Regions from separate parts of the Rhizobium sp. T1470 genome, predicted to be linked through region 1. Evidence: predicted binding sites of a transcription regulator. Region 1 holds the regulator's gene; the other holds the start of a gene.
What was found. The regulator LexA, encoded in region 1, represses DNA repair genes until DNA is damaged. The targets are predictions, from matches to a motif close to TGTTCNNNNTGTGTTCNG.
Positions count from the first base shown of each region.

Region 2: WGT02_RS14290 (ATP-dependent helicase) is a predicted target of LexA. The motif match lies at 3,776-3,793, and genes of this name have one in related genera.

Region 1 covers NZ_CP148091.1:2,188,732-2,196,486, reverse strand. The annotation lists gene kdsA (3-deoxy-8-phosphooctulonate synthase) at 1-139, opposite strand, end outside; gene WGT02_RS11080 (VOC family protein) at 136-1,020, opposite strand; gene lexA (transcriptional repressor LexA) at 1,220-1,936, shown strand; gene WGT02_RS11070 (hypothetical protein) at 2,814-3,107, shown strand; gene gltA (citrate synthase) at 3,232-4,521, shown strand; gene lpxB (lipid-A-disaccharide synthase) at 4,551-5,732, opposite strand; gene WGT02_RS11055 (LpxI family protein) at 5,729-6,610, opposite strand; gene lpxA (acyl-ACP--UDP-N-acetylglucosamine O-acyltransferase) at 6,614-7,432, opposite strand; gene fabZ (3-hydroxyacyl-ACP dehydratase FabZ) at 7,429-7,755, opposite strand, start outside.
Region 2 covers NZ_CP148091.1:2,825,587-2,833,341, forward strand. The annotation lists gene WGT02_RS14280 (efflux RND transporter permease subunit) at 1-2,264, opposite strand, end outside; gene WGT02_RS14285 (efflux RND transporter periplasmic adaptor subunit) at 2,261-3,427, opposite strand; gene WGT02_RS14290 (ATP-dependent helicase) at 3,836-6,316, shown strand; gene WGT02_RS14295 (hypothetical protein) at 6,655-7,002, opposite strand; gene WGT02_RS14300 (DUF488 domain-containing protein) at 7,092-7,493, opposite strand; gene WGT02_RS14305 (isoprenylcysteine carboxylmethyltransferase family protein) at 7,570-7,755, opposite strand, start outside.

The sequences.
Region 1 (7,755 bases):
GCACGCCCGCGACCATGAAGGCATGGTCACGGCTCTCCATCTGGCAGGGCCCAGCAATCAGCGACAGCTTGCCGGCATTGGAAAAGGTGACGCAGCCGGCGCCTTCGCCAACCACGACTTCGGACTTTGTCTGGCTCATCGTTTCTCCTCAAAGGCGAAGAGCGCGCCCTGCCCGGGAGCCGCCTTCACCAGAATTCGATTGTTTTTGCGCGTGTAGGTCATCCCGTTAGCAGCCAAATGCGCTTCTGTCACGGCGAGCTCGCCAACCTTGAAGACGATGGCGATGCCGCGCAAGCCGCGATCGGTGGACGCTGCAGGAAGGTCGAAATATGCATACAATCCATCGGGGGATAGAACGCTGATCCTGGCATTCGGAGCGGCGACGCTCACGCCGAAGGCGTCGTTGACAATCCCCGGGCCGTGCGCCGCTGCGCGCACGAATGATCCGAACGCCTTCGGATCTGGCGAAACCAGAGCGATCTCTGCGATCCCATGGACGCCGTTCGCGTGCACTTGCAGCGCTTTTCGATCGGCCGGCAGCGGATTGACGCGTTGACACGTGAAAAAGAAGAAATCCGGAGCCCGCAGATCCACCGCGAAAGCGAGCTTGAACGCGGCTGTGGCCTCCGAGCCATCGGGCATCTTCATCGGTCGCTCGAACTGTAGCATCTCGCCGCCATTGATCCTTTCGGAAAGGAACCGGGCGTGGTCGCGATCGGCATCTGCGGTCGCGAAGACCACGGCAGAGAATCCATCGTCCCCGCATCGAAACCGAAAGGCGCGGTCACGCGCGGTGAAGACATTCCCTTTCTTCGCCGACGCCTCGTGCAGTTCCGCGCTGGCGACCCCCAGGGGCTCTAGGTAAGTTTCGTCGGAGAAGAATATGCAGGCGTTCTCTGTTCCAAACGGATGCCGGGCATCGGGCGCGATGGTGAACCCAAGTTTTCCGAGACGTTCGCGCGCGAGTCCAATATTGGAGACCGGCAGCACGATGTGGTCCAGCGGATGTGCTTCGCTCATAGCAAACTCTCCGGAATTTGCGAAGATGTGCGCCGGGTCGCAGGACAATGCAACCCCCTTCGGCGCTTTCAGTCAAATGAACTGAGAAAACTGAACAAGTTGCGGGCAAGTTTTACGAAAATTTAGGCACTTGCGGAACACATATGGAACATATAGTGTCTGTTCTGGCTTTGTTTCACGACTCTGGGGTTCAACTTCGATGCTGACGCGTAAACAACAGGAGCTTCTTCTCTTCATTCACGAGCGAATGAAGGAGTCCGGTGTCCCCCCTTCTTTCGATGAAATGAAAGATGCCTTGGACCTCGCGTCGAAGTCAGGCATTCACCGGCTGATTACAGCGCTCGAAGAACGTGGCTTCATTCGCCGACTGCCGAATCGGGCCCGCGCCCTGGAGGTCATCAAGCTTCCGGAGGCATATAACCCGAGCTTGCAACCACGCCGCGGCTTTTCGCCGAGCGTCATCGAAGGCAGCCTCGGCAAACCGCAGCTTGTTGCGCCGCCGAAGCCGGCAGCACATGCCGACAACGGCAATTCCGCCTCGGTACCGGTTATGGGACGGATCGCCGCCGGCGTGCCGATTTCGGCAATCCAGAACAATACTCACGACATCACCGTTCCGGCCGACATGCTTGGCCCGGGCGAGCACTATGCGCTTGAGGTCAAGGGCGACTCGATGATCGAAGCCGGCATTTTCGATGGCGACACGGTGATCATTCGCAATGGCAGCACCGCAAATCCCGGCGACATCGTTGTCGCGCTCGTCGATGACGAAGAAGCGACCCTCAAGCGCTTCCGCCGGAAGGGCGCCTCCATTGCGCTCGAGGCCGCGAACCCGGCTTATGAAACGCGTATTTTTGGACCCGACCGCGTCAAGGTTCAGGGCAAGCTCGTCGGGCTCATTCGTCGTTATCATTGACGACAGGCGGCTCACCGTCAAACGTGCCGCTTCGCCAGTTGTATGCCCAATGCCGCATCCAGGGGCGGTCAAGCGTGGTAGTAGGCGGTGACACGATGGTGTTCCCTGTTCGTCTTTGCGTATCTCGGCGGCGCCAGAGCCGCGACGCAGGATTTCTCCGGTGAATAGCAGTGCGTCCGGCCGGCATTCGGTCGCACGCAGGCGAGCGGGCGTCACGACGATATCGGCGGTATCGCGCGCAGCGCCGAAGTAAGCAGGGTTTTCGACGATTGTCAGAACGTAGCTGCTATCGTGCGTGGCGGTGCACCAGGCGTTTTCAGGGAAACAAGGCGGTCTTCAGCGCCCGTCGCAGAGGCCTGCCGCAACGTATTGCGGGCATTGCGCAATTCCTTAGCCGAGAGTCTTTGAGCTTGGCCTTCGCTGTCCGCCGCCGGACAGGGGTGATATTGCGTCGCCGAGGTGGAATTGATGCAGTGCCAGCGGTCACGGCGATCCCCTTCCCGACGCTCAACGCAGCCCGTGATCGTCGTGATTATACGCGCGTCCAATATGACGGTCGCCCTACTCCGTGCTTCGAACTGGGCGGAAAGCATTCCCACGACACCAATACGCCCGCCAGCGCAAGATTTCGGATCAGTCGGCGGCGCCCCGGGGACTGCGGCCGGTGCAATCAGGGCGAACGCAACAAACCATGCCCCCAGGCGGATCATTGGCGGGTCACTTGCGAGCTCAAACCAGAGGACGGCGTCGGCCCGAGGAAGACCGGAGAAAATACGAAGAACCGCCCATGATCCATCTCCGTCGCCACAGCGCGACGAAAACACGAAGAGCAGCCGGGCGGCGCGGTCGTAAACCACGTTGCCCAGGAGACGAGTGATTGCGTGCTGAAGGCGCGCGGAGGCTTCTAAGCAGATTGAGCCCGAAGAAAAGAACGCTCTGCCATGCGAGCAAGCGCATCCGCGCCGAGGGGCCTGCCTCACAAAGTGGCTTCAACCCCGGCATGCATCTGCGCCCAAAAACAGCCGCCCTTGCAACCACAATGCAAGTTCTTCAGGCTTCAGGCAACAATAATCGATTGAAATCCGAAGGAGAATCGGAAGCCAGAAAAGCCAAGGATAATCATCAGCTTCTGCTATGCGCAGGGCTCATCGCAGGAGTGCCCAAAAGTTGATACTGCGATGCACAAAATGGCGTCACGGGAACTTGGCATTAGGCGCGCGATCATATAGCTATCGTCGACGACGCTTAACCCTATGGCGCTTTTATGGCGCCAACCGCCAGTTTGGAGGATCAGAATGACGGAACAAAGCGCAACACTGAAAATCGGTGATAAATCAGTCGATCTCGCCGTCAAGAGCGGCACGATCGGCCCTGACGTCATTGATATCGGCGCCCTGTACAAGCACACGGCTTCCTTCACGTACGATCCTGGTTTTACCTCGACCGCATCCTGTGAATCGAAAATCACCTACATCGATGGTGATGCCGGCGTACTGCTACATCGCGGTTATCCGATCGAGCAACTTGCCGAGCATGGCGACTTCCTCGAGGTCTGCTACCTGCTCCTCTATGGCGAACTGCCGACCGCTGCGCAGAAGAAGGATTTCGACTATCGCGTCACGCATCACACGATGGTGCATGAGCAGATGAGCCGGTTCTTCACGGGCTTCCGCCGCGATGCGCATCCGATGGCCGTCATGTGCGGCTGCGTCGGTGCATTGTCGGCCTTCTACCACGACTCCACCGACATCACGGATCCGCATCAGCGCATGGTCGCAAGCCTGCGCATGATCGCCAAGATGCCGACACTTGCGGCCATGGCCTACAAGTATCACGTCGGCCAGCCCTTCGTTTACCCGAAGAACGATCTCGACTACGCCTCGAACTTCCTGCGCATGTGCTTTGCTGTTCCGTGCGAAGAATATGTCGTCAATCCGGTGCTGTCCCGCGCCATGGACCGCATCTTCATCCTGCACGCCGACCACGAGCAGAATGCATCGACCTCGACGGTCCGCCTCGCCGGCTCATCGGGCGCAAACCCGTTCGCCTGCATCGCCGCCGGCATTGCCTGCCTCTGGGGCCCGGCTCACGGCGGCGCCAATGAAGCAGCGCTGAACATGCTGACCGAGATCGGCACCGTCGACCGTATTCCCGAATACATAGCCCGCGCCAAGGACAAGAACGATCCGTTCCGTCTCATGGGCTTCGGTCATCGCGTCTACAAGAACTACGATCCGCGCGCCAAGATCATGCAGAAGACGACACACGAGGTTCTCGGCGAACTCGGCGTCAAGGACGACCCTTTGCTCGAGGTAGCAATGGAACTGGAGCGTATCGCTCTCACTGATGAATACTTCATCGAAAAGAAGCTCTATCCGAATATCGACTTCTACTCCGGCATCACGCTCAAGGCTCTGGGCTTCCCCACGACCATGTTCACCGTGCTGTTTGCTCTGGCCCGCACGGTCGGCTGGATTGCACAGTGGAACGAGATGATCGAAGACCCGGAGCAGCGTATCGGCCGTCCGCGCCAGCTCTACATCGGCGAGCCACAGCGCGATTACCTGCCGGTCTCCAAGCGCTAAACCGCGACAGCAGACAGCAAAGAGCCCGGTCAGAAATGGCCGGGCTTTTTCTTTTGAAGGACGTCGAGAACGATCTCAGCCGCGTATTCTCCCGGCGGCTTTTCGGTCTGCATCCTCTGCCAGAGGGTGTCAAACCCCTCCATCATCGCCTGTCGCGGCAAGGTGTCTGCCGAAAGCTTCTCCATCCAGCGTGCAAAGCTGCCGCCTCGGACGACTTCATTGATATATTCGGGCACGACAGTGTAGTCCGTGATCAGGTTCGGAAGGGCCGCGCTCCACGTCTTGATCTTGCTGGTCATGAGCTTGATGATCCAGTCGGTCTTGTAGGCCGAAATGCAGGGAACACCGGTCAGCGCGAGCTCCAGCACGACAGTCCCGGACGCGGCCATGGCCGCATCCGCTTCAGCGAATGCCTGCCACTTCGCCTCCACCCCCGTCAGGATCTCCGGCTTGGTCGTCCAATCCTTGACGAGATCACGGATCATGGATTCGCGTCGTGGCATGGTCGGCAAAACGAAGCGCACGTCACCGTTGCGCGCCACCAGCTCGCTCACGGCATCGCCAAAATGCGGCAGCAGCTTCATGATCTCCGACGAACGCGAACCGGGCAGCAACATCACCGTCTTGCGGTCGGTTTCACTTCGCGGTTTCGTCTGCGCCCGCTGGCGTCGTGCGTCCACCAGGTTCGGATCGGCGGTCAAACGGTGACCAACGTAGATTGTCGGCGGACCACCCAGCTTGCGCATCACTTCCGGCTCGAAGGGCAAGACTGCCAGCACCTGGTCGACGTACGAGAGCATGCGCTGCGCGCGGTATTCCTTCCACGCCCATACGCTTGGACAGACATAATTGACGACGGGCAGTTCAGGCAGCGCCGCGCGCACGCGCTTGGCGACCCTATGGGTGAAATCGGGACTGTCGACGATAATAAGCACATCCGGCTTTGCCGCGATGATCGCCGCCGCCGTCTCTCGAATGCGTCGAACCAGCCGCGGCAGGTTCGAAAGCACTTGCGTGATGCCCATGACCGACAGTTCGGAGAAATCGAAAAGCGAGCGCAGGCCCTGCGCGTCCAGCCCCTCGCCGCCGACGCCGATCAGCTCCACGCGACCTTGATACTGCTGCTTTAGGGCCGCGACCAGGTCCGCGCCCAGAAGATCGCCCGAAACCTCCCCAACGACGATAGCAACTTTTAGCGAAGCCTCGCTCACACTAACCCCCAGGATGGCAATCCCCTATCCAGTCCGCACACGAAAATACCAGCCTCATCCGCGGCCTTGATGACAGCGTCACGCTCAAGGATCAGCGAGCGGCCCGCTTCAACGGTCACGCCGGCCAGTCCCGCCTGGCGCAGGTTCTCGATCGTCGAAATACCGATCGATGGCAGGTCGGCGCGGATATCCTGCTGAGGCTTGCAGAGTTTCACGAGCACTCCGCGCCGGCGCGCGGAAATTCGCCCGGCCGACCGCAGGTTCGCGACACGCTCCAGCATGCTGTCCGTGCCTTCCACACCTTCGAGCGCAACGATGCGGCCGCCGACTGAAACCGACCCCTGACCAACGTCCAGCCTACCGAGCGCATCGGCCGCTTCGGCTGCACGTATTATGTCCTTCGTGTCGTCGGCGCTTGGCTGCACGGCGCCCAATGGACCGACCGATGCAAGCAGATCCGGTGCGATCTCGTGCGCGCCGACGACCCGGCGTCCATTCTCTTCAATCAAGGTGATTACCATGCGCAGCACCGTATCGTCGCCGCCAGCGAGCAGCGTACGGATCGTCGACGGCAATTTCACCAGAGTCGTCAGCGTCGGCCGGACTTCCCGCCACTCCGGGCGCCGGCGTACAGCGCCAGACATGACGACGCGGTCTATGCCGTTGCTTTCAAAGATGCGATTGAGAGCAGCGAAATCGCCGACGCCGATGACGGCGTGGTCAAAGCCTTCCCAAGAACGGTCGGCCTCGTTCTTCAGCGCAACAATGAAGGGATTCTCACCTGCTTGCCGCGCCGCGGTGGCGACATGAGACGGCAGAAGGCCACTGCCCGCGATGATTGCCAAGCGGCCTTTTGCCATGTCACCAGCGAGAGCCAAGCATCACCCTTTCTGTCCCCTCGTCGGAGAGGAAAGCGCGCGATCGCTTTCGGCGGCAATGAAATCGAGAATCTGCATGACCTGTTCGCAATCGGCATACTCATCCCTGATCGCGGCGGCGTTGTCACGGATCGAACCGTCGCCTTCGAAGATCGCCTTGTAGGCGCGGCGCACGGCATGAATCGTCGCCCGGTCAACACCGGCGCGGGTCATGCCAACGACGTTCAGGCCGCTCAGAAGACCTGGATTGCCATTGAGCATGCCATAGGGAATGACATCATAGCTGACAGCCGAGAGCCCACCAACAAAGGCCTGCCGGCCGACACGCGTGAACTGATGCACGGCACAGCCGCCACCGAGAATGACACGATCCTCGATCGTCACGTGGCCCGCCAGCATCACATTGTTGGACATGATGACGTTGTTTCCGACCCGGCAATCATGCGCGACATGAGAATTCGCCAGGAAGAGATTGTTGTTGCCGACAATCGTCCGACCACCGAAATCGGCGGTACCCGTGTTTACCGTCACGCCTTCGCGGAAAGTGCAGTTGTCGCCAACCGTCAAGGTCGTCTCTTCGCCGCCATGATGAACGCTCTGCGGATCGCCGCCGATGACGGCCATCGGGAAAATGCGGCAGCCCTTGCCGATCGTCGTCTGGCCGGACACAACCGCGTGCGTCAGCAGTTCCACGTTATCGCCCAGCACGACCTTCGGGCCCACATGGCAAAAAGGGCCGATCTTGACGTTCTCGCCGATCACGGCGCCATCTTCGACGACGGCCATAGCGTGAATGCTGGCAGTGGCTGCAATCGTACTCATGCCTGATCCTTGCGAACGATCATCGCCCCGATGTCGGCTTCAGCGACGAGCGCTCCATCGACCTTAGCATCGCAATGGAACTTCCAGATGTTACCGCGCTGTTTCTGTTTCTTCACGTGATATTCGACGCGATCACCGGGAACGACCGGCTTGCGGAAGCGCGCATTGTCGATCGTCATGAAGTAGACCAGGTTGCCGGTCTCACCTTCCTTCTTGGCGCAGATCGCGCCGGCCGTCTGAGCCATGCCCTCGATGAGCAGAACACCCGGCATGATCGGCGCCCCCGGAAAGTGACCGGTGAAGTGCGGTTCGCTTGCCGTCAC
Region 2 (7,755 bases), 640 kb from region 1:
GGATAGGCTTCACCCTTGACGAAAACATCGACGACCGAGCGCCCTTCCAGCAGCGACTGCATGGCCGTTGAGAGGCCGGTAATGTCGATGCCGAGATCGGAGGCCCGCTCGCGGTCGAACGTGACCGACACCTGAGCCTGGGTCGGCTCGTTGCTCAATCGCGGCGTATCGTAATGCCCTTTTGCGTCGAGTGCCTGGACCAATTGAGCGGCTGCGGTCGTCAGTGCCTCATGATCGTTACCAACCAAAGCCATCTGCAATCCATTGCCGGCGCCGCGAATGCGCAGGCTGTTCGACTGGATCGCATTGCCGCGCAGAGCCGGAACCCTTGCAGCCGCCCGGTTGATATCGGCGACAATCTCCGCCTGCGTGCGGTGGCGCTCACCCCACGGCGCCAGCGTCAGCACCATGAAGCCGCTGTTGACCTGCCCGCCTTGCCCGGAGATGGAAAAGACGTTGCTGATATCACCGCTGTCGACGAGCGGCTGAAGATACTCTTCAACCCGCTGCATCTTGTCGCGGGTATATTCGAGACTGGAACCCTGCGGTGTTGTCAGGCGCATCATCACCAGGGCGCGGTCTTCGTTCGGCGTCAGCTCGCTTCGAACCGTCGAGAAGGCCAGCACAGCCGCTCCCGCGAAAATCGCGGAAACGACGATGACGACGAGCGGCGCATTCAGGCAGGCATGCAACGACCACCGGTAGGTATCAGCAAACCAGGTGCCGAAACGGCCGAGAAGTCCGTGGTCCTCGAGCATCTCCTTCGTCAATATCCGCGAGGCGAGCATCGGGCACAAGGTCAAAGCGACGATGGACGAGAGGCCGACCGAGAAGGCCAGCACGAAGCCGAATTCGCGGAACAGGCCACCCACCTGCCCCGGCAGGAAGGACAGCGGAATGAAGACTGCGGCAAGCGTCGCAGTCGTCGCGATCACCGCAAAGAACACCTCACGTGTGCCAAGCACGGCGGCCGCCCGCGGCCCCATGCCTTCCGATCGGCGGCGCACAATGTTCTCGAGAACGACGATCGCGTCGTCCACGACGAGACCCGTGGCCAACACGATCGCAAGAAGCGTCAGGATGTTGATCGAGAAGCCGACGAGATAGACGGCCGCAAGGGTTCCGATCAGCGCCACCGGCATGCTGACGGCAGGGATGATCGTCGCGCGCCAATCCCGCAGGAAAAGATAGATCACGCCGGTAACGATGACGGCGGCCAGGATCAACGCCAGCACGACCTCATGAATCGCCCCCTGGATGAAGACGGCATCATCGCTGGTGATGGTGATCCGCGTGCCCTCGGGAAGCGTCTTCGAAAGCTCGGCAACGGCGTCCTTGATGCCGTTCGAAATGTTCAGCGTATTCGACTGCGCCTGGCGGATGACGCCGAGACCGATGCCGGGAACGCCGTTGGAGCGCAGTGCCGTCTGTCCGTCGCGCGGTCCGAGCGTAACGTTCGCCACATCGCCGAGGCGCACGCGGTTCTGCAAAATGACGTTGGCGAAATCCTCCGGCGTCTGCAGACTCGCCATCGCACGCACGACGATCGTCTGCGTCGGGCTCTTCAACGATCCGGCCGGCATATCGAGGGCAGCGCTCGACAGCGCCTTCGTCAGATCGCCAACAGTCAGCCCACGACTGGCAAGTTCGCTCTGGTTGACGTCGACACGGAACACCTTCTCTTGGTCGCCATAGGTCTCGACATCGGCAACACCGTCGACCGAGGCAAGGCGGTCGATGACCTGGTTTTCCACGAGAAGGGTCAGGTCATCCATGTTGAGCTTGGACGAGGTCACGGCAAGTCGCATGATCGGCTGAGAATCGGAATCTGCCTTGACGATCTGCGGCGCATCTGCCTCCTCGGGCAGACGATCTGAGATACGGCCGATGGCGTCGCGCACATCGTTTGCCGCGACGGCAAGATCGATTGAGTCCGAGAATTCGAGCGTCACCCGGCTCTGGCCGAACTGCGAACTGGAGGAAATCGACTTGAGGCCGCTGACGCGAGCCGCCGCGCCCTCGATCACCTTCGTCAGTTCCTGGTCGATCGTCTGCGGCGACGCGCCCTCGAAAGTGGTGCGAACGGTCACGATGGGCCGATCGACATCAGGCAGTTCGCGCACTTCGATTCCGGCATAGGCCGCAAGGCCGGCGACGATCATCAAGGCATTGAAGACCAGCGCAAGGATGGGACGCCGGACGAACAGCGCGGTAAAGGTCTGTTTGCCGGAAGCCGGCTTGTCCTGCATCTCGATCACGTTCATTGCGTGGCAGGCTCCGAATTCGACGCGACTTCGCCGGCAACCCGCACCCCGCCGCCCTCACGGACGCGCTGCAGGCCCTCGGTGACGATGGCATCGCCATCCTTCAGATCGGCTTTGACGAGAATGTAGTCGGGATTGCGCTGCACGATACTGACCCGCACCTTGCCGGACTTGCCGTCGACAACCTTCCAAACAAAAGCCCCTTGCGAGTCCCACTGGACCGAAAGCGGATCGACCGCCGGATATCGGTCACCCCCAAACTTCATCCCGACATTGAAGGACATGCCGGCGCGCAGCTCGTCCGACGCGTTGTCGATACGGGCCCGAACGCGCATTGTGCGGCTGGCCGCGTCGATGCGGTTGTCGATTGCTTCGACCGCGCCCGAGAATACCCGACCGGGCCGGGCTACCGACGTTGCCTCAACCGGCTGGCCGACCGTGATGGTGTTGGCGAAGCGCTCGGGCACCCAATAGTCGACAAGAATTTCCGTTCGGTCGTCGAGCGTCGCGACAGGCGTGGTTGTCGAGACGTTGTCGCCGATGTTGATAGGGATAATGCCGACGATGCCATCGATCGGCGCAACGATGCTGCGGCGTTCAAGATTGAGATCGGCGGCCTGCAGCTGCAGCCGCGCGCCCTGCTCCGCGATTTCGGCATCGAAGACATCCATGCGCGATACGCTGGATTTGATGTTGTGGTAGAGACTGGATTTCTCGATGGCGCTCTTCAGCGCCACATCCGCCTGACCGCGAGCGATGACTTGCTCTTCGCTGTCGAGTTTCGCAAGGACCTGCCCCTTGGTGATCCTGTCGCCCGATTTGATGAGGATTTCGCGGATCGTGCCGCTCGCCTGTGGCATCACCACGACAGAGCGGATCGCATCCCCCGTGCCGATGGCGCTCAACCGATCATTGACAATGCCACGAACAACGGCTTGCGTGGCGACCAGAACGGGGGCAAGGGCTCCGCCACCGGGACGCCTCGACTGCCCTTCTCCACTGGCCGCCAGCTGCGGTACAGCCTCGTCGGGCGCTAGCTTGGAAACCTCCCTAAAGCCGGCCTTGCGCAGCGTCTCGCCAGCTCCCGGCACAAAGTATACCCATCCAGCAAAGCCGGCAGCAATCACGACAAGGCAAACGATAAACTGCTTCCAAAATGGCATTCACGTCTCCAGAGGGACTCGAGGCTGGTCCAGGGTCTATCGAAAGAGGCGTTCGCAGGACAAATTGCCGCGCGTCTGCGACAATATTGTCTCTTTGCTGATCACCGGCAAGCGAATTGGCCCCTCCTTACTGAATTGTAATATCAAGACTGAGTTATCGACGGAGTATCCGCCCATCGCTCCGCGCAGGTTTCGCAGTGTCTCTTCGTTCGGGTCAAATGACGGTTGTTTTCTGACGTTTATGAGGGATGCGGTACCGCCGGGAACGATTCTCGTCTCACATGCCGGCAATTCGCTGCCGTTGCTGCCCTCTCACGCCAGATACAAGCTGAGGACAGCCATCCGACCGGGAATGAAAGCAGAACATCTTTTCTGGTCTTTCCATCCCGAATCACTACATTACGCGCCATGAGCAATAGTTTCGACGATATCCCCTTCTTCGATGAAGAGCCGGGCGAGCCGCCGCGCAAGCAGCCGACCCCTGCCGCTTCCGCCGCCGGAGGGCTCGCCGCCCGGGCCATGGCCGCTCGAGATGGCGGCAAGCGCCCCGATTACCTTTCCGGCTTGAACCCCGAGCAGACCGAAGCCGTCGAAACGCTGGAAGGCCCCGTCCTCGTGCTCGCGGGCGCAGGCACTGGCAAGACACGTGTCCTCACGACGCGCATTGCCCATATCCTCAACACCGGCCGCGCATTCCCCTCGCAGATCCTCGCCGTCACCTTCACCAACAAGGCTGCCCGCGAGATGAAGGAGCGCATTGCCGTTCTCGTCGGCGGTGCTGTTGAGGGCATGCCATGGCTCGGCACCTTCCACTCGATCGGCGTGAGGCTTCTGCGCCGCCATGCCGAAATGGTCGGCCTGCGCTCCGACTTCACGATTCTCGATACCGACGACGTCGTCCGTCTGATCAAGCAGCTCATCCAGGCGGAAGGTCTCGATGACAAGCGATGGCCTGCCAAGCAGTTCGCCGGCATGATCGACACCTGGAAGAACAAGGGCCTCGGCCCCGGCGACATCGCGGAAGGCGACGCACGCGCCTTCGCCAACGGCAAGGGCCGCGAACTTTACGTCGCCTACCAGCAACGGCTTTCGACGCTGAACGCCTGCGATTTCGGCGATCTCTTGATGCACCCGATCGCGATTTTCCGGAAGAACCCGGATCTTCTGAAGGAGTATCACGGCCGCTTTCGCTACATCCTCGTCGACGAATATCAGGACACCAACACCGCCCAGTATATGTGGCTGCGGCTGCTCGCGCAGCGCCCCAAGGGTGAGCCGCAGAACGTTTGCTGCGTCGGCGACGACGACCAGTCGATCTATGGGTGGCGCGGCGCCGAGGTGGACAACATCCTGCGCTTCGAAAAGGATTTCCCGGGCGCCAAGGTCATCAAGCTGGAGCGCAACTACCGTTCGACGGCGCATATCCTCGGTGCGGCCGGCCACCTGATCGCTCACAACGAAGGCCGCCTCGGCAAGACGCTCTTCACTGATCGGAGCGATCCCGAAGACATCAAGGTCCAGGTGCACGCCTCCTGGGATTCCGAAGTGGAAGCCAGGGAAATCGGCGAGGAAATCGAGCAGCTTCAGCGCGGCAATCCCGATGGCAAGCGGCATCTGCTGAACGACATGGCGATCCTCGTGCGCGCCTCCTTCCAGATGCGCGAATTCGAAGACCGCTTCGTGACGTTGGGCCTCAACTACCGCGTGATTGGCGGCCCGCGCTTCTACGAGCGCCTCGAAATCCGCGATGCCATGGCCTATTTCCGCCTCGTCGCACAGCCTGCCGACGACCTCGCCTTCGAGCGCATCATCAACACCCCGAAGCGTGGTCTCGGCGACACCACCGTGCGCGCCCTTCACGATTACGCTCGCGCCCGCGATATTCCGATGCTGGCGGCAGCCGCCGACATGATCGAGACCGACGAGTTGAAGCCGAAGGCTCGCAAGGCCCTCTTCGACGTCGTCCAATCCTTCCGCCGCTGGCAGGAAATGCTGGAAAATACGCCCCATACCGAGCTTGCCGAGCAGATTCTCGAAGAGTCGGGCTATACCGATATGTGGAAGAACGACAAGTCGGCCGACGCGCCGACCCGTCTCGAAAACCTGAAGGAACTGATCCGCTCGATGGAAAGCTTCGAGTCGATGCGCGGCTTTCTCGAGCACGTCTCGCTGGTCATGGACGCCGAGCAGAATGAAAATCTCGACGCCGTCTCGATCATGACGCTGCATTCCGCCAAGGGCCTGGAGTTCGACACCGTCTTCCTGCCCGGCTGGGAGGAAGGTCTCTTCCCCCACCAGCGTTCGCTCGATGAAAGTGGTCGCGCCGGCCTCGAAGAAGAACGCCGCCTCGCCTATGTCGGCATCACCCGCGCCAAGCACCGCTGCCACATCTGGTTCGTCTCCAACCGACGGATCCACGGTCTCTGGCAATCCACCATCCCGTCGCGTTTTCTCGATGAACTACCGGAAACGCATGTCGAAGTGGCGGAAGCCGAGCAGAGCTACGGCGGCTATGGTCGCGGCGGCTACGGCCAATCGCGCTTCGATAAGGCTGATCCCTTCGCCAACTCTTATTCGACGCCGGGCTGGAAGCGCGCGCAGCAGAACAAGACGGACGCCACCCGCGACAACTGGGGCACCCGTTCCGGCCACGCTGTGGAGCGCATCGGCTACGGCGAAAGCGGCCCGCGCGGCCGCACTATCGATGGCGAACTGGTGGCAAAATCCACAGCGACCGAGCCCTCGAAATTCAAGACCGGAGACCGCGTCTTCCACTTGAAATTCGGCAACGGCAACATCATCGAGATCGAGGGCAACAAGCTGACCATCGATTTTGACCGGGCTGGCCAGAAGAGAGTGCTCGATGGGTTTGTGGAGCGGGTTTCGTAGAGCGGAAATCAGCCTGCTCGCCAACCTCAGATAGCTCTCACAACACAGGGATGGCGCGAACTATCGCTCGGCTTTCCTCACCCATTCGTGACTTCGCTTGTCGTCCTCCCTCCCGCATACTGGATACCCGACGCGCACTGATTGGTGGAGAGAAGGAGCACGCAGATGAAACACTATTCGCTATCGCTGATCGCAGCCTCGCTTATGGTCGCCGTCTTGAGCAGTCCGACCATCGCATTTGCCTGCAACAAGATCATCCTCGGGACCTGATACCAAACGGCCGCGCTTGCCGCGACGACCGAGCAAGTACGAACTCACGGGGCGGGCGTGGCGCCCGCTCACCCCAGGATCGGCATCGATCCCAGTCCCAGTATGTCATTGATCAATGCCAGCCCGATCCCGGCCGCGACGACCGCGATGCCGATCAGAAACAGCCGTCTGGCCCGATCATATTTTGCAGCAATCAGCGAATCCCGAGCCAAGAGGTCGGCGAAAACCTTGACTTGTAGGGCTATCCCCGCACTGAGCAGCAGCATCGGAAAGATGTCTATCCGGCTCCAATCGTTCGGATTGGAGACCCAGCGACTTATGAAGCTCAAGGAAAAGCCGAGAATGATGCCGGCTGCTGTTAGCGAGCCGTTGCGGAATGTCGCGTCGATCTTCTCCTCTGGACCGGGCTCGGTCATGGCTTGGGCTCCGGGTGATCATCTCGCAAAGAAAGGCAGAAATTCCCGGCGTGAGCAAGGCCGCAACTCGCCGCGATGCTACGCGGGCGCTAGGCGCAGGCTTCCGCCGCAAACGTTGCATTCCGCTCTTCAAGCAGGCGCCGCAATACGCTTCGATGGCATCTGCTTTCATTCTCGCAGTAACAGCCGATTGAAAAATGGCTGGCATTCGAAAGCGTGGCGAACAGGTCGAGCACGTGGCTCGCCTCCGGCACTTTCATTTCCTTCCTGAAGCTGCGCACAAACGCCGCCCATTCGGCGTCCGTGGTCGCCGCCTTCGCTTCGCTCACCAGGGCCTGGCTCGGCGAAAGGATCGGCAGCCAGACGTCATAATAGTTGCGGCTGGAAAATTCCTCCTTCGGCACACCGCGCGGCGGTCGGCGGACGGTGCCGATGCGCACCCCCTCGCCGGCAGCCCGCGCCGAACCTAATTGAACGACACTGATAGCCACTTCGCCCTCCATCAACTTGGTGCGATAACGATCGCAATCGCTGCCTCCTCACCAGCCTGCGCAGGATATCCTTCGGTTACCAGAGGCCAGGGAAAAGACGCCATCTGACTTTCTCGCGGTAGTCGGCATAGCCAGTCAATTGCTTCACAAGGTGTTTCTCCTCGTCGAGCAGCCGCGCGACGAGACCGCCAGGGACCGGGAGTACCACAAGCACGCCCCAATAGCAGCCCAGCGCCAAGGGCACGCCGAGGAACATCGGCAA